Regions from separate parts of the Methylobacterium litchii genome, predicted to be linked through region 3. Evidence: riboswitches for the same ligand, from Rfam matches in the RefSeq annotation. Region 3 holds a riboswitch; each other region holds the start of a gene.
The links. Region 3 has a riboswitch for cobalamin ahead of AAHF99_RS16725 (TonB-dependent receptor plug domain-containing protein). Riboswitches for the same ligand answer to the same signal wherever they lie in the genome.
Positions count from the first base shown of each region.

Region 1 (4,582 bases), on a different contig from region 3:
CTTGTCGAACAGGTTGTAGACCCGCAGCGACAGGCGCGAATACGCCGTGACCTGCCGGTCGAGGACGAGGTTCACGAGGTTGTAGCCGGGGCGCCGAGCCGTGTTGCCGAAGTCGCTGAAGACCTCCCCCACGTTCTGAAGGCCCACGCGCACGGCCCAGTCGCGGGTCGGCTCCCAGGTAAGCCACAGGTTCGCCACCCGCTCCGGCACGTCGATGGGCTGCCGGCCGGCGTAGGAGACGGCCGCGCCGTTCACGATCTGGTCGAAGCTGTCGTATTGCGCGTGCAGGAGGGCGAGGTTGCCGTCGAGCCGCCAGCCCGGCGTAAACCGCCAGCCCAGCGCCAACTCTACGCCCTGCGAGGATTGACTCCCCACCTGCACGCCGACCGCCGACGAGCCGGGCAGGCGCGAGATCAGGTTGTCCTTCACGATGCGGTAGCCGGCGAGTGTCCATTCGAGGGCGCCATCGAAGGCCAGCCCCTTGGCACCGACCTCGATCTGGTCGCCGGTCGCCAGCTTGAAGCCCGCGAGCGATTGCGACAGCGTGATGAGGCTCCCGACCGGATCGGTGGCGTAGCTATATTGCGCGTAGAGGGCGCTGTCGGGCGTCGGGTTGTAGACGAGGCCGAACCGGTAGCCGAGCGCCTGGAAGCTTCGGTCGAACTGCGCGCCGGTCTGCAGATCCTGCCGGTGCAGCGTCGGCAGGTCGAGGCGCGCACCCGTGAGGAAGGACAGCTTGTCGGTGATGACCAGCCGATCCTCGGCGAAGAACGAGGCCTGATTGGTTTGCGTGGCATAGGCCGGGATCGCCCGGCCGTTCTGCGGGAACAGGCCGGGATCGTAGCCGACGAGGGGCACGCTCGTGGTCTGGTCGAAGTAGAAGTTGTTCGTGTGCCGGAAGTCGATGTGATTGACATCGAAGCCCACCGAGACATCGTTCGGCCGCCCGAACAGCGCGCCCCGGAACGTGGCGTCCAGGCGATTCCCGATCTGCTCCTGGTTGTGGTAGATTTCCAGGTAATCGGAGCGGTCCACGAGGCCGGTGCCCCGGTTGAACGCGTATTGCTCCACGTCCAGCCAATGCCGCCGGCTCGTAAGCGTGTAGGCCGTGTTGCGGATGGTGATGTCGGCGGAGGGCGACCATTCGGTCTTGAGCGCGGTCCAGTTGTCGGCCCAGGTGATCTTCGGATCGCGGACGTTGTAGTTGTTGAACCGGATCAGGTCCGGGATCCGCCCCTCGACCAACGGGGTGCCCCAGTAGCGCATCGGCTCCTGATAGCCGAGGTCGTGCGAGAGGGTGATGGCGAGGTCGGGGCTCGGGCGGAACAGCAAGGCCGCCGACACCGCGAGGTTGCGGAAATCGCCCGCCTGATTGAGCCAGCCATCCGCCCGGTTGCCGCTGACGTTCAATCGGTAGGCGAAGGTGTCGCCGTAATCGGCCTGCGCGATGCCGCCGCCCGAATCGAGAGCCAGCCGGGCGACCCCGTCCGAGCCGACCACCGCCCGCGCGGTGTTGATGGGCACGAAGGTCGGCTTCTTCGGCACGACGTTGATGATGCCGCCGATGGCGCCGTCGCCGTAGAGCACGGAGGACGGGCCGCGCAGCACCTCAATGCGCTCGACGTTCCACGTGTCGAACGGGAACGTCACCGTGCCGGCGCCGACGTAGAAGCGCGTGCCGTCGTAGAGCTGCTGGATCGACGTCGGCCCCGCGAAGCCCCGGCTGGTGAAGGTGCCGTTTCCGTAGCCCGGCGTGGCGACGGCGGTGACGCCCGTGGCGTCCTGCGTCACGGCGTCGATGATCCTGTCCTGGCCGCGCAACCGTGCGGTTTCGCCAGAGACGATATCGACGCTGGCCGGCGTTTCGAGGGGCGTCAGGCCGAGGCGGCTCGCCGTGCGGTCCGGGGTGCGCAGGTTGAGGCCGGTGGGCGAGGCGCGGGTGAGGCTCACCCCGCCCTCCCCTTCGACGGACAATTGATCGAGGGTCACGGCCTCCTGCGCGGAGGCGGGGGACACGATGGCGAGGGGAGCGACAAGAGCCAACAGGCGGCGTCTGGAACGGGAAACGGACATCGATGGACGGACTCCGGCGCGGCGGATGCCGGCCTCACCCCACATGCAATGTAACAACATTACATGTCCAGCTTGTCGCGAAGGCTCGGGCAGAACCTCGGCGGATGGCTGGAATGCGGGCATGGCGGACGCGGGCGCGCTGCTGTGGCACGTCACCGCGAACGAGGCCTCGGCAGCGCCGCTCAGGGCGCAGCTTCGACACCCGCCAGGACACCCCGCCCGGCGCGTTTCGCGTGTGACCACGGCTGACGGCAGGTCTCCTGGCTCACGGGTCGCCGCCGTCCCACCGTCTTCCCGGGCGAACCGGCCCAGTGACGTGAATGGTGGAAAAGCTCACCGCTTACAGTTGCGGGGGCAGCCGCGGCTTCGGGTTGCCCCACACCGCGTTCCCTTTTGATCCCCGAAAGGGGAACCGTCACGGCCACGCTAGGCGACGCACTCCCCCCGCGTCAACGCTCGCAAAGCGGCTATCCCGGGGCAAGACTTTGCCGGGTGCGGCCAGCGATGCTATGCGGCGGGCATTCCAGGAAGATCATGACCACACGACCTCCCCGCCGCGGCGGCCCTTCCGGCGGCAATGGCCGCCCCGATGGACGGCCGGGCCGCAAGCCGCCGTTCGGCGCCAACCGCGCCCGCACCGGCCCGCGCACCAGCGCCCACGATGCCGCCGAGCGCGCCGCCCGCGCCCGCGGCGACGATTCAAGCGAGCGCTCGCCGTGGATTCCGGCCGCCGCGCCGGAGCCGCGCGAGCCGCGCAAGCCCAAACCAAAGCCCGAGCCCGTGGCCCCGCCCCCCGGCCCGAGCAAGCGGGAGCAGCGCGCCGAGGCCTCGGCGACCCTCGCCTCCGGCGTGCAGACGCTGATGGTGGAGGCGGACGAGGCGGGGATGCGGATCGACCGCTTCCTCACAGCGCGGTTCCCGCAGCTACCCTTCACCCGCGTGCAGAGCATCGTCCGCAAGGGCGAGCTGCGCGTCGACGGCAAGCGCGCCAAGCCGAACGACCGGCTGGAGCCGGGGATGAGCGTGCGCGTGCCGCCGCTGCGCCTCGACCAGCCGAACGACCGCCCGCGCAGCGCCGCCCGCGATTCGGACGACGCCACCTTCCTGCGGAGCCTCATCCTGTACGAGGATGCGGAGATGATGGTGCTGAACAAGCCCTTCGGCCTCGCCGTGCAGGGGGGCTCGGGCACCGTCCGACATGTCGATGGCCTCCTCGAATCGCTGATCGGGCCGGACGGGCAGAAGCCCCGCCTCGTCCACCGGCTCGACAAGGACACGGCCGGCTGCCTCATCATCGCGAAGACGCGGCTCGCCGCCTCGACGCTGGCCAAGAGCTTCCGCTCGCGCAACGCCCGCAAGATCTACTGGGCGCTTTGCGCCGGGGTGCCGCGCGTCAAGCAGGGCCGGGTCTCGACCTATCTCGCCAAAGACGAGCCGACCGATGCCGACGCGCGGATGCGCATCGCCAAGCACGGTGACGAGGGTGCCACACACGCGCTCACCTATTACGCCACGGTCGATCACGTGGCGCAGAAGCTGTCCTGGCTATCGTTCAAGCCGGTGACGGGGCGCACGCACCAGTTGCGCGCCCACGCGGCCCATATCGGCCACCCCATCGTCGGCGACCCGAAATACTTCTCGGTCGAGAACTGGGAATTGCCCGGCGGCATCCAGAACCGCCTGCACCTCCTGGCGCGGCGGATCGTGATCCCGCATCCGCGCACGGGGAAGCCCGTGGACGTGAGCGCGCCGCTGCCGCAGCACATGCAGCAGAGCTGGAACCTCCTCGGTTTCGATGCCGGGCGGTACGATCCGGTGGTGGACGCACCGGAAGATTGATCGGCCGGAGCGCTCCTGCGGGCGGCCATGCCTTGGCAACGGCGCCGCCTGCCTCATATGCTGCCTTGCTCGGCCGCGCGCCTGCCTGCCGGGATATCCGACGGTCGAGACCCTGGGACATGAAGCTCGCGACTCTGGCCTGCCTCGCCGCCCTGTGCCTGACGGCGCCCATCGCCCATGCGGCGCCGGGCGATGCCGCGCCGGCTCCGCAGAAGCCGGCGGCGTCCAAACCCGAGCCTGCGAAGGCGGAACCCGCCAAGGTCGAGGCGCCCGTTGCCCGCGCCGAGCCCCGTGCCGCCGGCGCACCCGTCGTCGGCAGTCGCGACAAGCGGCGGCGCTCCTACGCGGCTTGCAACCGGGCCTCGCACCAGCGTGGCTATCGCGGCGGCAAGCGGCGGCGGTTCCTCATCCGCTGCCGCCTCGGCTACGAGCGCACCCGCCACCAGCAACAGCAGCAGCAGGCGCCCGCCGCCGCGCCCGCGCCTGCACCCGTTCGCAAGCCATGAGATGGGGCTGCCGATGAGGCTCGTCGTCTTCGACGTGGACGGCACCCTCGTCGACAGCCAGCATCTGATCGTCGCCGCGCAGGGCGTCGCCTTCGCCGAGCTCGGCCTGCCCGCGCCCGAGCGGCGCATCGCCCTGTCCGTGGTTGGGCTGTCCCTGCCGCAGG
Region 1 is NZ_JBBXMY010000002.1:353,812-358,393, forward strand. Features, by position in the region: gene AAHF99_RS06835 (TonB-dependent receptor) at 1-2,073, opposite strand, end outside; cobalamin riboswitch at 2,307-2,505, opposite strand; gene AAHF99_RS06840 (RluA family pseudouridine synthase) at 2,608-3,912, shown strand; gene AAHF99_RS06845 (hypothetical protein) at 4,032-4,418, shown strand; gene AAHF99_RS06850 (HAD-IA family hydrolase) at 4,432-4,582, shown strand, end outside.
Region 1: it holds a riboswitch for cobalamin, as region 3 does, so the genes downstream of both, AAHF99_RS06835 (TonB-dependent receptor) here and AAHF99_RS16725 (TonB-dependent receptor plug domain-containing protein) in region 3, are expected to answer to the same signal.

Region 2 (4,582 bases), on a different contig from region 3:
GGTCGCGATCGCCGGGCCGTCCACTACCGCCACCACGCCGTCGACGGTCACGCGCGAGCGGATCGCCGGCCATTGGAACGCCTGGACGAGGGGCTTCGGCAGGGCGAGGCCGGAGGTCTCGATCAGGATATGCTCCGGCGGCTCGGCGCGAGAGAGCAGGGTTTCCAGCGCCGGCACGAAATCGTCCGCGACGGTGCAGCAGATGCAGCCGTTCGGAAGCTCCACGATGGACTCCTCGGTGCAGCCCTCGATGCCGCAGGCGGCGAGGAACGAGCGGTCGAAGCCGACATCGCCGAACTCGTTGACGAGGATCGCGAGCTTGCGGCCCTTCGCATTCTCCACGACGTGGCGGACGAGGGTCGTCTTGCCGGCGCCGAGGAAGCCGGTGACGATCGTGCAGGGGATCTTCGCGACGATGGTCATTCGGCGGCCTCGGGGATGGGGGGCAGAGGGGGAAACGGCGGGATGCGGGCGATCACGCCCGAGCGGAATTCCTTCGGGCGCTCCCGCCAGGGGACGATCCCGTCCGGGGTGCCGTCATACGCTTTGAGGCCGTTGAGGATGGTGGTCGCGGCGGCCTCCGCGTCGAGGTCGCCGTAGACGTAGGTCCAGCGGTTGGGCGACGCGACGGCCACCGTGCAGGGCCGCTTGCAGACCGAGAGGCATTCCACCGGCTCGACGCGCAGGCCCTCGGCCCGACGTGCCAATTCGGCATGGAGGCGTGCCCCGGCGCGGGGGCCCTCCGGGTCGTCGCCCTCGCGCTTGCAGGTGGTGCAGACGTAGAGGATCGTGACGGGCTCAGGCATGACGGTGCCTCGCCGAGCCGACATTCTGCCACGCCCAGCCGAAGCCGAGGCCGATCATGGCCCAGAACACCGCGCCGATGGCGAGGGATCGGGCGGCGAACTGCGCCGCGAGGGCGGCCGGCACTTCCGACGCGCTGTCGGGCGGCGGCGGCGCTCCGGCGATGTGGGGTCCGGCGATCAGCACGAGCCCGCCCAGGATGGCGATGAACGAGCGGCGCACGCCGATGAGGTAGAGGCCCATCGCCGTCGCGGCGGCGGTCATCACCCACCACGCCTGACGGGCCAGCAGCGGCGCCGCCTCCTGCCCCGGCAGTTCCGGCGGCAGGCCGAGGGAGGGCGCCAGGGAGACGCTGGCGAAGCCGGCTAGCGCGAAGGCGAGTCCGGTCTGCAGCGTCGGCTCCCGGCCGCAGGCGATCAGCACCGCGCCGAGCATCAGGGCGTAGCCCACGCCGCCGACGAGGGTCGCGAGGCCGGTGAAGGCCATGCGCTGAAAGCCGGGCGCGGGCTGCCACTCCGGCGCCGCATCGGGCGCCGCGTGGTCGTGGCCCGCATGGGCGAGCACGATCGGCAGGGCCGGGGCAAGGAGGGAGGGGGGAAGGGCCTGCGCCGCGCGGCTGGGCTCCCGCTGCTCGTACTTCTCCGCCTCAAGGATGAGGGGCGAGGTCAAGGCGAGTTGCAGCCCCGTGGCGACGACAGCCGCGAGGAAGCCGGCGGCCAGCGCCGCCGACAGAAGGCGAAGGATCATTCCTGGCGCGATCGCGTCAGTGGCAGGGGAAGTTCTGGGCGTGCCGGAAATCGTGCGCCGCGTTGTGGAGCGCGATGGCCGGCGAGAAGCCCGCCATGAACACGAGGCCGAGGCCGAGGAATGCCGCAAGCGCAGCCGCCATCAGGCGCTCGTTGGCGCGGGTGGCGACGGGGGCAAAGGACGAGGACTGCGTCGTGGTCGTCATCTGGGCTCTCCAGCCGCCCCACCGGCGGCGTTGCGAAAAGTCGGGATGACGGCAGGTCTCCTGGCTCGCGGCTCGGCGCGCCCGCCGCCTTCCCGGATCGCTCCGGTGGCTGTTGGCAGGCGCTCGCCGCTTACAGTTGCGGGGGCAGCCGCGGGTTCGGGCAGGCCCTCACCGCGTTCCCTTTTCACCCCTCTCGGGGCACCGTCATCCGACCTGTGTAGACGGACTCCGTGCCCGGCACAACGGCAACCGCTCTCCATTCAATTGGGCGCAACCACGCAATGCCGGGCCGAACGCGCCGGCAGCATCAGGCGTAGCGTGCCACCGGAGACCGGCTCGGGTGCGCCCATCGCGCTCATCTCGGGATGGCGGGCATCGAAACCGTAGCTTGTGAGACGCGAGGCCGGCAGTGGTCGCTCGAGGGCGATCTCCACTATCCGCGTCTCGGCCGCGCGGTTGATCGCCACGAGGTGCAGCCTCGCCCCGTCGGTGCCGGCCCGCACGGTGAGGCCATCGGGCCGCGCGGCCTCGACGGGCAGGGCGTTGTCGGGGAAGCGGCCTTCTCGGCCGTCGTAGTTGCGATAGAGCCGGAAGGCCGTCCCCAGCCAGCCGGCGAGGGACCCCCAATGGGCTGTGAGCAGCACCTCGGGCCGGGCGAACCGCGCGAGGGCGTCGGCCAGGGCGAGGCCGGAGGCGAGTTGCCCCGCGCCGCCGTAATTGTACTCCGTCACGGCGGTGCGGGTGCCGGGGAAGTTCGCCGCCGTCAGCCGTTCGAGGCTCGGCAGCAGCGGCAGGGCGAGGCCGCCCTCGTTCGATACGGGCAGCGCCTGCGAGACCCAGCTCGCCTCGCGAAAACCCGCCTCGGTGAGGGAGCGCGGCGCGTCGAGCAGCGGCCCGGCCAGGGCCGGATCCTGCGTGCGGAACAGGGTGCCCCGCTCGCTGAACGGGTACCAATGGACGTCGAGGGCATCGAGCAGGCGCTTGCCCTCGCGCTCGGAGGCGAGGCGAAAGGCGTCGAGATACGCGGCCAGGAAGCTGCCGTGGTGGCGGTAGGCGTTCCAATCGGGGGCGTTCTGCAGGCTCACCATCCCCGTGGCGCCCCAGCTTGCCGGGCCGATCACCCATGCGTCGGGATCGATGGCCTTGATCGCCCGCGCCGCCTTGATCGACCGGGCGAGCAAATCCGCGATCCGCACGGGCGCCCGCACGATGCGCGGGTGCTGCGTCGCCCAGAGGCCGGGCTCGTTGTCGAGGATGTAGCCGCGGATGCCCGTGGCGCCGGAGGCGGGGCCGTAGCGGGCGACGAGCCGCGCCAGGAGGTGCGGGATGTCCGCGACGCGCGGGTCCACGAGCGCGGAGGCGCCGCGCCGTCCCTCCCACGAGACCGGCACGAAGCGCGGGGAGGGGGCGGCTCGGTCGGCCGGGACGGGGCCGTCCTTGTCGGCCGCGACGAAGCCCGCGAGCGGCAGGGTGACGATGCTTCGCGCGCCCATCGCCAGCGAGGCGCCGTGCATCGCCGCGATCACCGCGCCGGGCACGCCGCGCTCGGCGGGCGGCAGGCCGAGGCTCTGGCTCAGGAAATCGCCGTTCGCCTGCTGCCAATCCTTGCCGGCGTTGCAGGCATTGTTGGTCCAGTTGTAGCTCGTGGCGAAGTTGCCCCCGAAGCGGCGGAGTGTGACGCCGGCCGCCCGGTCGAGTTCCGCCGAGGGCGGGCCGCCGTCGAGGGTGCCGATCTCGCCGGAGCCGTAGATCAGCGGGCTCACCGGCACCGGCTCGGCGCCGTTGCGGACCCGCACGCTCAGCGGCTCGCCCGCGTGGGATGGGCCGGCCCAGATCGTCGCCCCGGCGCCCGCGAGCAGCGCCCGGCGGCTCGGCCTCACGAGACGAGCCCGGACCCGTAGAGCGATCCCCGGAAGCGGGTCATCCAGAACACCTTGCCGAGGCCGCCGCAGGCCGCGATCCCGTGATGGCGCGCGGCGGGCGGGTTGATCGGCTTCAGGAGCAGCGACAGCACCCCGGAGATGATGGTCTGCGCGACGCCGACCAGCATCCACCGCGCCACCTCCAGGCGGCGGCGGGGGGAGGCCATCTCATGCACGAAGGTACGGATCTGGCCGCTGAGGAAGCGGCGGCGGCGGACATAGGCCCAGTCGAGCCGGCGCGGGGGCACCCATTCCGTCACCTCGGCGGCGGCGGCCCAGCCGAAGCGCCGGCCCTCGTGGACGAGGCGCTGGAGGAACAGGCTGTCCTCGCCGCCGATGCTGTTCAGGCGCTCCTCGAACGGCCCGCCCGGGATCGCGCAGACCGAGGCCGCGAAGAGCGAGTTGTTCGTGCCGAGATAGGCGGCGCGGTGGGTGACGTCACCGCCGTCCTCGGCGGTGACGCCCCGCGCGAAATAGGCGGCGAAGGCGCCGATCTCGCGGTCGTCGTCGGCGAGCGCGCTGACGGGGCCGAACACCGCGTCGTAGCCGCCCCGGCGGGCGACCGCGAGGAGCGCCGCCAGCCAATGCGGGCCGCCGGTCTCGTCGTCGTCGATGAAGGCGATCCATTCGCCCCGCGCCGCCGCGACCCCGGCGTTGCGCGCCGTGGCGATGCCGGGCTGGGGCACCGAGACGTAGCGCACCGGCATGGGTGCGCCCTCGGCGAGGCGTTCGATGAGGGTGCGGGCATTGCCGTCGGGGGAGTTGTCCACCACGACGATCTCGGCCCCCGTCTCCGGCGGCAGGCGCTGCGCGAGGATGCATCCCAGGGCGCGCTCGAGCGCCTTATGACGATTCAGGGTGGGGATGACCACGCTGACCGCGACCGGCTCGGTTCCGGGCATAC
Region 2 is NZ_JBBXMY010000004.1:224,734-229,315, reverse strand. Features, by position in the region: gene cobW (cobalamin biosynthesis protein CobW) at 1-423, opposite strand, end outside; gene AAHF99_RS10465 (DUF1636 domain-containing protein) at 420-806, opposite strand; gene AAHF99_RS10460 (CbtA family protein) at 799-1,551, opposite strand; gene AAHF99_RS10455 (CbtB domain-containing protein) at 1,568-1,756, opposite strand; cobalamin riboswitch at 1,790-1,977, opposite strand; gene AAHF99_RS10450 (glycoside hydrolase family 44 protein) at 2,017-3,636, opposite strand; gene AAHF99_RS10445 (glycosyltransferase family 2 protein) at 3,633-4,580, opposite strand.
Region 2: it holds a riboswitch for cobalamin, as region 3 does, so the genes downstream of both, AAHF99_RS10455 (CbtB domain-containing protein) here and AAHF99_RS16725 (TonB-dependent receptor plug domain-containing protein) in region 3, are expected to answer to the same signal.

Region 3 (4,582 bases):
AGCGCTGGTCGAACAGGTTATCGATCCGCCCGAACACCGTCAGGGTCTCGCTCCAGGCGTAGTTGACCGACAGGTTCACCAGGGTGAAGCCGGGGGCCTTCAGGCGCGGCACGGAGAAGTCGCGGTTGCCGTCCACGAACGACCCCAGCACGATGAGCGTGCCGGTCATGGTCAGGCCCGACATCAGGTTCCAAATCGCGGTCGCGCTGACCTTGTTGCGGGGCCGGCGCAGCAACTCCTGGTGGGCGATCTCGTACTTCGTCACCGTGGTGGTCCAGTCCAGCCGCCCGCTCCAGAACTCGTTGAACCGCAGGGCGACGAAGCTCTCGGTGCCGTAGGCGGTCGCCCGGCCGACATTCACGTTGGTCGAGAAGGTCGGGTAGTAGGCCGTCTGGATCAGGTTCTTGAAGTCTGTCTGATAGTAGGTCGCACCCACGGTCATGAACCCGTCGAACAGCGGCTGCTCGAAGCCGCCGTCGAACCCGAAGCTTTCCTCCGGCCGCAGGTTCGGGTTCCCGAAGAAGCGGAAGCCCGGGTAATCCTGATAGAGTTGGCTGAGGGTCGGGGGCTTGAAGCCGGTGCCGACGCTGCCCTTCAAGCGGGTCCCCGTGCCGGGCACGATGTAGCTCGGCGCCACCCGGTAGGTGGTGGCGCCGCCGAACTGGTCGTTCGCGTCGTGCCGGATGTTGGCCACCAGCGCGGCTCCCGCGAAGGGCGTCGTCTGAAGCTCGGCGAAGCCGGCGGTGTTGCCGTTGGACCGGTCGATGCCGGTCGTCTCGAAGCGCTCATCCTCGCGCTGGGCCCCGAACAGGACGAGGTTGCCGGGCGAGACCTGCCAGTCGCCACGGTAATCGAACCGGGTTCGTTCACCGAGGTAGGTGGTGGGCGTCGGCGGCGCGAGCGGGTCGAGCGGGCCGGCGAACAGGCAGTCGAACTTCGAGTAATTCGCGCCGAAGACGTTGTGGAAGCCCGGCACCGGCGTCCACTCGGCCTCGCCCCTCATGATCAGTTGCTGCTGGTCGTTGAGGTTCCGGTACGGCAGCGGCACGTACGAGAAGCCGCCATCGGCCTGGTCGAGATAGGCGCTGTCGGAAAAGCGCAGGACGTAATTGAGGCGGAACGCGTCGGTAAGTTGCGCCCCGAGCTTGGTCGAGACCGTCTTGATGTCGGTGAAGGCGGTCCGCAGCGGCACGCCGCGGGGTAGTAGCTCGAACGGGGTGATCTGGACGGCGGATTGCCGGATGTGGCCGACCGACACCGAGTAGTCGAAGATCCCCTCTGAGCCCGAGATGTTGCCGAACTGGTTGAACGTGCCGAACGAGCCGCCCTCGACGGTCGCCGTCGCTTGAGCCGGCCCTTCGCCACGCTTGGTCACGACGGAGATGACGCCGCCGATGGCGTCGGCCCCGTAGAGGCCGCTCTGCGGCCCGCGCAACACCTCGATCCGCGAGAGGTCGTAGGTCTGCAACTGGCTGAAGTCGAAGGCGCGGTTCGGGGTCGAGGGGTCGTTGACGTCGATGCCGTCGATCTGAACCTTCACGTGGTTCGAGTTGGTGCCGCGGATGAAGACCGAGGTCTGGCCGCCGGCGCCGCCGGTCTGCACGACGTTGAGGCCGGGCACCTGCTGCAGGGCATCCGGCACCGTCCGGCGCTGCTGCTCCTGAAGCAGGCGGTCGGTGAGCACGGTGACGCTCGATCCGGTGTTGGCAATCGGCGTCGGCACACCTGTGGCCGAGACCGAAATCTCGGACAGGGAGACCGCGGCCTGCGCGCCTCCCTGGGCATCGGCGAAGGGCGCGGCGACCTGCTGCGCGAAGGCGGGAATGGAGACGAGCAGCGCGGATGCGGCGCAGGACAGCGCCAGCGTGCGCCGGAGCGCGGAGGGGACGGAACAGGACACGGGACGGCCTCGGGGGACGGCTGTGGCACGTCACCGCGAACGAGGCCTCGGCGGTCGCGTCCTCAAGGGAACCACGGCGCCGCGACACCTCCCAGGACACCCCGCCCGGCAAGCTCCGCGTGTGACCACGGCTGACGGCAGGTCTCCTGGCTCACGGGTCGCTGTCCTCTCATCGTCTTCCCGGGCGAGGCCGCCCAGTGACGCCGTGATGAAGGACTCGCCGCTTACAGTTGCGGGGGCAGCCGCGGCATCGAGCTTGCACCCTCACCGCGTTCCCTTTTGATCCCCGAGGGGAACCGTCGCGCTTACGCTAGGCGATACGGAAACAACGCGTCAATTGCCGCAGGCATTTTCGTCTGGATTGGGCCTTTTGCGACAGCCTCACAGAACTCAGGCGGCGTCGGCCGGTGTCGCCGCGATCTTGTCGAAGCCGCCGAGGCGATAGACCAAGTAGGACAGGAGCCATGCCGCCGCGAATAGGCCGACAATGGCGAAGCCGAGAACGCCAAAATTGTCGTTGACCGCACCGATCCAAGTCCAGAAGCTTCCCTTTAGACCGAGCTTGTCGCCGATGAGGTTGAGAGCCTCCAGCGTGCCGATCACGAGGGCGACTGCGACGGAGACCAGGGTGATCGTCAGGTTGTAGAACAGCTTCCGGACCGGCTGCACGTAAGCCCAGTTGTAAGCGCCCAGCATCAGCACACCGTCAGTGGCATCCACCAGCGCCATCCCGGCGGTGAACAGCGCTGGGAAGACGAGAATCGTCCCGATGCCGGTCCCTCTGCTGGCCTCTGCCGCCGAGAGGCCGAACAGGCTCACCTCGGTCGCCGTATCGAAGCCCAGCGCGAAGAGGAAGCCCAGCGGGTACATGTGCCAGGATCGGGTCACGAGGCGAAACAGGGGGCGCAGAAGGCGCGCGAGCAAGCCCTGGTTGGCAAGCAGCAGATCGAGATCCTCCACGACGTAGCGTCCCGTGCGGCGCACCTGCCGGAAGGTACGCCAGACGCCGGTGAGTACGACGAGATTGACCACGCCGATGAGGATCAGGAACGCGGCCGAGACGCTCGTACTGATGAGGCTTCCAAGCTCCCGATAGCCTTCTGAGGCGGTCAACAGGCTCTGGGCCGCGAAGGCCACCGCGGCGGCCGCGATGACGATGATCGTGGAGTGACCGAGCGCGAACCAGAAGCCGACCGTGACCGGCCGCTGACCGTCTTGCATGAGCTTACGGGTGACGTTGTCGATGGCGGCGATGTGGTCCGGATCGACCGCATGGCGCAGACCGAAGACGTAGGCCAGCAGCGCGGTCGAGAGCAGCGCAGGCTGTCCTGCGAACAGGCTATAGGCCCAGAGCCACGCCGCGACATTGGCTGTGATCAGCACGGCGTAGAGCAGGCCGACCCTCTGCCGCAATCCACGGACGTGCTTGCTGTGGGAGGGGGCGATGATCGAGCAACGCATCAGCCGAAGTACCTAGAAGACGGCCACCCGGCAGGACCATGGCGCCGATGGTCGTGCCGGACGAGACCGGAGAAGGAACAGACCTGGGTCGAGGACCGGCCAAACCCGAGGGTGTTGAGCCCCCGGGTCCGAGAATGGTCGCTATCCCGGCCATGGCGATGGCTCGCGTACGAAAACCGGGGGTTAGCGACGCGGTCCTCGCGAGAAGCGAGGCAGAGCGTTCTCAGTGCTGATGGCCACCGCCATGGTCCATCGTCATGCCTCCGGCTTCGCCGCCGGGCGCCTTGGCGGCAATACTCTCGACGGCGAACTCCACCGGCACGGAGCCCGCCTTCTTGAAGGTCAACGTGCCCTTGACGCGTGTTCCCTTCTTGAGCTGATCCTTCAGGCCCATGAACATGAGATGGTAGCCGCCGGGGGCGAGCGTCACCGTCTCGCCGGGCTTGATCGCGAGCCCGCCCTCGACAGGGGCCATCTTCATCACGCCCCCCTCCATCGACATCGTGTGCAACTCGACGCTGCCCGATTCAGCAAAGGTGCCGCCGGTGAGCGTATCGGGCTCGGCGCCCGTGTTCGTGACGGTCAGGTAGCCACCCGCGACCTTCGCCCCGTTGGGCGTCGCCCGCGACCAGGGGTGACCGATCTTCAGGGCGCCCGCCGTGTAGTCGTGCGCGGCGGCGAGCGGGGCGACGAACAACGCACCCGCGAGGCCATAGCCGACGACGCCAAGGACGGACTTTCGGACTGCTGAACGTGTGAAACGGATCATTGTGCTTCTCTCGGTGACAGGTGTTCGAGAAGGGAACGGCGTGTCTCGATCCGCAATCGCGGCGATCCGCCGGCGTCTTCGACGGCGTCGGTGAGCGCTTGTGCGAGGCTCGGACGCTCATCGGGCGACAGGTCACGGCCGATCTCGATCCGGCGACCACGGCTCTCTACGGCGATCGCTTGGCAACCGTAATCGGGGTCGTCGGTCCTGATGACATGCAGGCCGAAGACCGGCAGGCGGCGGGAGTCGAGGACTTGGCCCCGGTAGCAGCGGACCACCTGGAGGCTGCCGCCGGCAAGCGCGATGGTCTCGCTCCGATCCTGGCTGCGGCGATGCAGCCAGATCGCGCCGAGCAGGAGCGTGGTCTCGCTCAAGCCGAACACGAGGCAAGGCCACGCCCCGGCGCGTGCGAGGGGGATCTGGAGAGCCAGAGTGAGGGTCACGCACAGGCT
Region 3 is NZ_JBBXMY010000009.1:45,059-49,640, reverse strand. Features, by position in the region: gene AAHF99_RS16725 (TonB-dependent receptor plug domain-containing protein) at 1-1,900, opposite strand, end outside; cobalamin riboswitch at 2,020-2,216, opposite strand; gene AAHF99_RS16720 (HoxN/HupN/NixA family nickel/cobalt transporter) at 2,291-3,361, opposite strand; gene AAHF99_RS16715 (copper chaperone PCu(A)C) at 3,585-4,130, opposite strand; gene AAHF99_RS16710 (DUF2244 domain-containing protein) at 4,127-4,582, opposite strand, start outside.

Region 4 (4,582 bases), on a different contig from region 3:
CCGGACGCCGCCGCCCGCTCCCGCTATGCCGCCGAAGTCCTCGGCCGGGACGGCGAGCAACCCTCCGGCCCCTGAATCGGCAACGGCACCGCCGACACGACCAAGATGGGCCGCAGACCGACCAGGCGCCCAAGCCTTAACGCGCCCGGTCAGAACCGCCCGGCGATGGTCAAACGCACGGCGGTCGGCTCCACGGGGTGGAACACCCGGTCGATCAGCCCCTCGGCCGGCTCGCCGGGCAGGCGCGAGACATAGGCGTAGGTGATCTGGTCGGATCGGCTGTTCGTCAGGTTCAGCACGTCGAGCGAGACGCTGACGCCGTTCTCGAAATTGTAGCCGACCCGGCCGTTGAGGAGCGCCGTCGGGCGCGAGCGGATCGAATTGTCCTCGATCAGCGGGCGCGGCCCGAAATAGCGGAAGCGGAGCGATCCGAACCAGCCCAGCGGCTCGCCGAAGGTGATGCCGGCCGAGGCGATGGTGGTCGGCGCCTCCGGCACCCGGTTGCCCACCGGGTCGACATTCGAGAACCGGGCGTTGGTGATCGTCAGATCGCCCTCCAGCGAGAGCCAGGGCGTCACCGCGTAGCGGTTCGTCCATTCCACGCCGAAGCGGCGGGTCGGGCGGCTCGGCTCCGTCGTGCCGGTGTCGCCCTGGAACAGGTTCTCGGAGGCGAAATCGAGCCGGAACAGGGCGAGGCTCGTCTCCAGGCCCGCGATGGACCGGTTGCGCAGGCCGATCTCGTAGCCCGTCGAGGGGACGAGGAAGGGCGAGCGGGTGGTGTTGAACAGTGAAGAGGTCGGATCGACCGTGGCGGTCACGCCGCGTACGTCGTTCGAATGGAAGCCGCCGCCGTAATTCAGGTAGAGTTCGGTGTCGAACCATGGCCCGAGCACGAGGCCGAGCTTCGGGTTGACGATGGCGTCCCGCGCCTTGCCCGAATTGGCCGGCGTGTCCGAGACGACGCTGGCGTAATAGCCGTCCGCGCGGAAGCCGAGGCTGGTGCGCAGCCAGTCGGTCCAGCGCACGCGGTTGTCGAAGTAGAATGCCCCGCTCGTCTCCAGCACCCGGTCGTCGAGGATGCCGGAGCGGAACTGCCGGTTCGTCGTGTTGAACAGGCCGACGCGGATCGAATCCGTGCGGGTCTGGACCCCGACCTCGTTCTCCATCGGCAGGCCGAACAGGTCGCCCTGGAAGATGTGCAGCGCCTCGCCGCCGCCGATGATGCGCTGGTCGAGCTGGTGGAACTGGTCGCCGTTGACCGGGTCGTTGAGAAAATACGTGAAGTCGTTGAACAGGTTGAGCTGCGAGCGGATCACGTAGGCCGAGGCCCGCGTCACGCCCGTGTCGTCCGTCGCGCTGAACCGGCCGGAGAGGGAGAACCGCGAGGTGTTGCCGCCATCGGTGGGGTTGAGCGTGCCGTAGCGGTCGAGCTGGCCGGAGACGACGGCGCGTTCGGGGATCTGGTTGGTGGCGGTCCAGCGGGCGGCATAGGCCATGCCGGTGACGGAGAACCCGTCGAGCGCCGTGCCCTGGCTGTAGCGGGCGACCGTGCTGATCTTGCGCAGCGCATCCGGCACCACCCAGGGCCCGTCGTAGAGCTGCGCGTCCGCCGCCACGAGGAGGTGGCCCTCGGCCAGCGGCGCCGAGGCGATGGACAGCGCCCGCTTGTAGCCGAAGCTCCCGATCGACGTGAGCGCGAGGTTCTTCGGGGTGCTGTCGAGATAGTCGATCCGCACCGATCCGGCGGAGGCGAAATCGCCGTCGCGGACGAAATACGGGCCCTTGTGGAATTCCACCGCCCCGACGAGTTCGGGGATCAGGAAGTTGATGTCGGCGTAGCCCTGGCCGTGGGCATGGGTGCGCATGTTGAGCGGCATGCCGTCGAGGAACAGGGCGATGTCGGTGCCGTGGTCGAGGTTGAAGCCGCGCAGGAAGAACTGGTTGGCTTTGCCCTCGCCGGAATGCTGCGTGACGATCAGGCCCGGCACCGCCTCCAGCACCTCGCCGGGGCGCGTCACCGGCCGGCTGTTGATCACCGCACCCGACACGAGGCCGGCGCTGGCGGACTCCACGGTGAGGAGCGGACCGCCGATGCCGGTGGTGCCGCCGACATAGCCGGCGCTCGCGGCGGGCGTGGCCTGGGTTGGGGCCGGGGAGGGGGAAGCCGGCTCGGCGGTGACGGAAATCTCGTCGAGGGTCGCCTCCAGCGCGGTGGCCGGCGCGGGGAGGGCGGCGAGGCCGGAGAGGGCAAGGGCGGCACGCAACGATCGGCGCGAGGGACGGATCACGGGAGCCTCAGGGGCGGCAGTGGCACGTCACCGCGAAGGACTCTCCGCGCCCGGCCCCACAGCCCGGCGCTTCGACACCCGCCAGGACACCCCGCCCGACGCGTTTCGCGTGTGACCACGACTGACGGCAGGTCTCCTGGCTCGCGGGTCGCCGCCCCTGCACCGTCTTCCCGGATGAGACTCATCCAGTGACGTGGTGGTGCCGGGCTCGCCGCTCACAGTTGCGGGGGCAGCCGCGGATTCGGGTCGCCCCGCACCGCGTTCCCTTTTGATCCCCGAGGGGAACCGTCAAAGCCGAGCTTACGGAGAGGTGGCCGGCGGCGTCAACGCGGTCATCGCCGCTTCCCGGGGCACTGTGCTTTCCCGGTCGCGGCAGAGCGGGGGCCGTGACTGGTGAAGGTCCGCCCCCTCCGCAGTATCGGCGTCACGCCGACGTCCCGATGACATGTGTGGGGGAGCACGGCGGGCCGGGAACAGCTCTCCAACACTGTCGTTTGAGGCTCATCGTGTTCGTTTCTAGCCGTCAGGAGGGGGCATACTCATGACCGGACAGCGTTTCACCCGTCTCGTCGCCGGGATCGTCATCGCGGGCAGCCTCGCCCTGCCGGGCGGCGCCGTGGCGGCCAACTATACGGGGACCGGCGGCGGGCCGGAGACCACCGCCAACGCGCCCTACCGCTCCACCGTGGGGCAGACCGTCCCGCCGGGCCGCGCGGCGGCACCGGAGGTCGATCCCGGATCGCGCACCGAGCGGCAGAAGCGCCTCGACACCGTGCTGGAGAGCGTCTGCGACCGGTGCTGAGGGCATTCAGGATTTCGGCGGCGCGCCCGGACGGCCCTCGTGCCGGTCGCGGTGGGCGGCGGCGCGGGCGAGGAGCAGCAGCGTCACCGGCGTCGTGACCGTGAGGAACACGCCGATCAGCAGGTCGCGCAGGACGAGGCGCCCCTCGATCAGCGACAGGAGCAGCATCGAGCTGCACAGGATCAGCGCCATGCCGAGGGTCGCGCCCAGCGTCGGCGCGTGGACCCGCTCGTAGAAGGTCTTGAGCCGGATCAGGCCGATGGCGCCGGTGAGCGAGAAGGCGGCGCCCGTCAGGGCGAGGCCGACGACGAGGAGGGCGGCCCAGGCGGGCAGGCCGGCGCCGGTCACTGCACCACCTCGCCCTGCATCAGGAACTTGGCCAGCGCCACCGAGGCGGTGAAGCCGAGCATCCCGACGATGAAGGCCGCCTCGAAATACAGGCCGCTGCCGGTGCGCATCCCATGCACCACGATTGCCAGCATCCCGTTGAGATAGAAGGTGTCGAGGCCGAGCACCCGGTCCTGCGCGCGGGGGCCGCGCAGCATCCGCCACGCGGCGATGGCCATGGCCAGCACCAGCATCGCCTGGGCGAGGCCGAGCCCCCAATCGAGGATGGTGACGGCGCTCATGCGAAGATCTCCATCAGGGGACGTTCGTAGCGGTCCTTCACCCGGCGGACCCAGGCCTCGCCGTCCGTGAAGTCGAGGACGTGCAGCAGGAGCCGTCCGGTGTCGGAATCGTACTGCACCCAAAGGGTGCCCGGCGTCGCCGTGAGGATGATCGACAGGAGCGACAGGGCGAAGGGCTCGCGCAGGTCGAGGGGGATCGCCACGAACCCCGTCCGCCGCGCGCCGGTTTGCCGGCCGAGGATGATCCGCGCGACGTCGATGTTCGAGCGGACCATGTCCACGAGCACGATCCCCGCCAGCCGGAGGAGGGCGCCGGGGGCCCTCACCCGCACGGGCCGGGCCTGGAGGGCGTTCATCACCGCCGGGACGGTCAGGCCCACGGCCAGGGCCAGCAGCAGGCTGCCGGGCGTCACCGGGGCGTTGAGGAGGAGCCACGCGAGGGCGAGGCCGGCGGAGAGCCAGGGATGGGGCAGGAGCCTCACGGGGTGGGTCCTCCCAGGACGGCGCGGACGTAATCCTGCGGCTGGGTCAGCCAGCCCACCGTCGCGTCGGCATAGGCCAGCGCCGGGCCGCCCCAGACGGAGAGGGCGAGGCAGGTCGCGAGCAGGCCGGCGAGCGCCGCGACCTCGGAGCGGGCGAGCGTCGGCGGCTTGTCCGCGTCGCGCACCCAGATGTTGAGGATGCCGAGCCGCACCAGCGGCATCAGCGTGAACAGGCTCGACAGGGTGAGGGCGGCGATCAGCCACCAGCCGGCGGGGGAGGGCGCGTCGGCGGCGCCCACGAAGATCGCGAGCTTGCCGACGAAGCCCGCGAGCGGCGGAATCCCCGCCAGCATCAGCGTGCAGAGCAGGAAGCCGACGCCG
Region 4 is NZ_JBBXMY010000025.1:27,244-31,825, forward strand. Features, by position in the region: gene AAHF99_RS25315 (hypothetical protein) at 1-75, shown strand, start outside; gene AAHF99_RS25320 (TonB-dependent receptor) at 150-2,264, opposite strand; cobalamin riboswitch at 2,398-2,593, opposite strand; gene AAHF99_RS25325 (hypothetical protein) at 2,830-3,090, shown strand; gene mnhG (monovalent cation/H(+) antiporter subunit G) at 3,097-3,438, opposite strand; gene AAHF99_RS25335 (K+/H+ antiporter subunit F) at 3,435-3,719, opposite strand; gene AAHF99_RS25340 (Na+/H+ antiporter subunit E) at 3,716-4,201, opposite strand; gene AAHF99_RS25345 (monovalent cation/H+ antiporter subunit D) at 4,198-4,582, opposite strand, start outside.
Region 4: it holds a riboswitch for cobalamin, as region 3 does, so the genes downstream of both, AAHF99_RS25320 (TonB-dependent receptor) here and AAHF99_RS16725 (TonB-dependent receptor plug domain-containing protein) in region 3, are expected to answer to the same signal.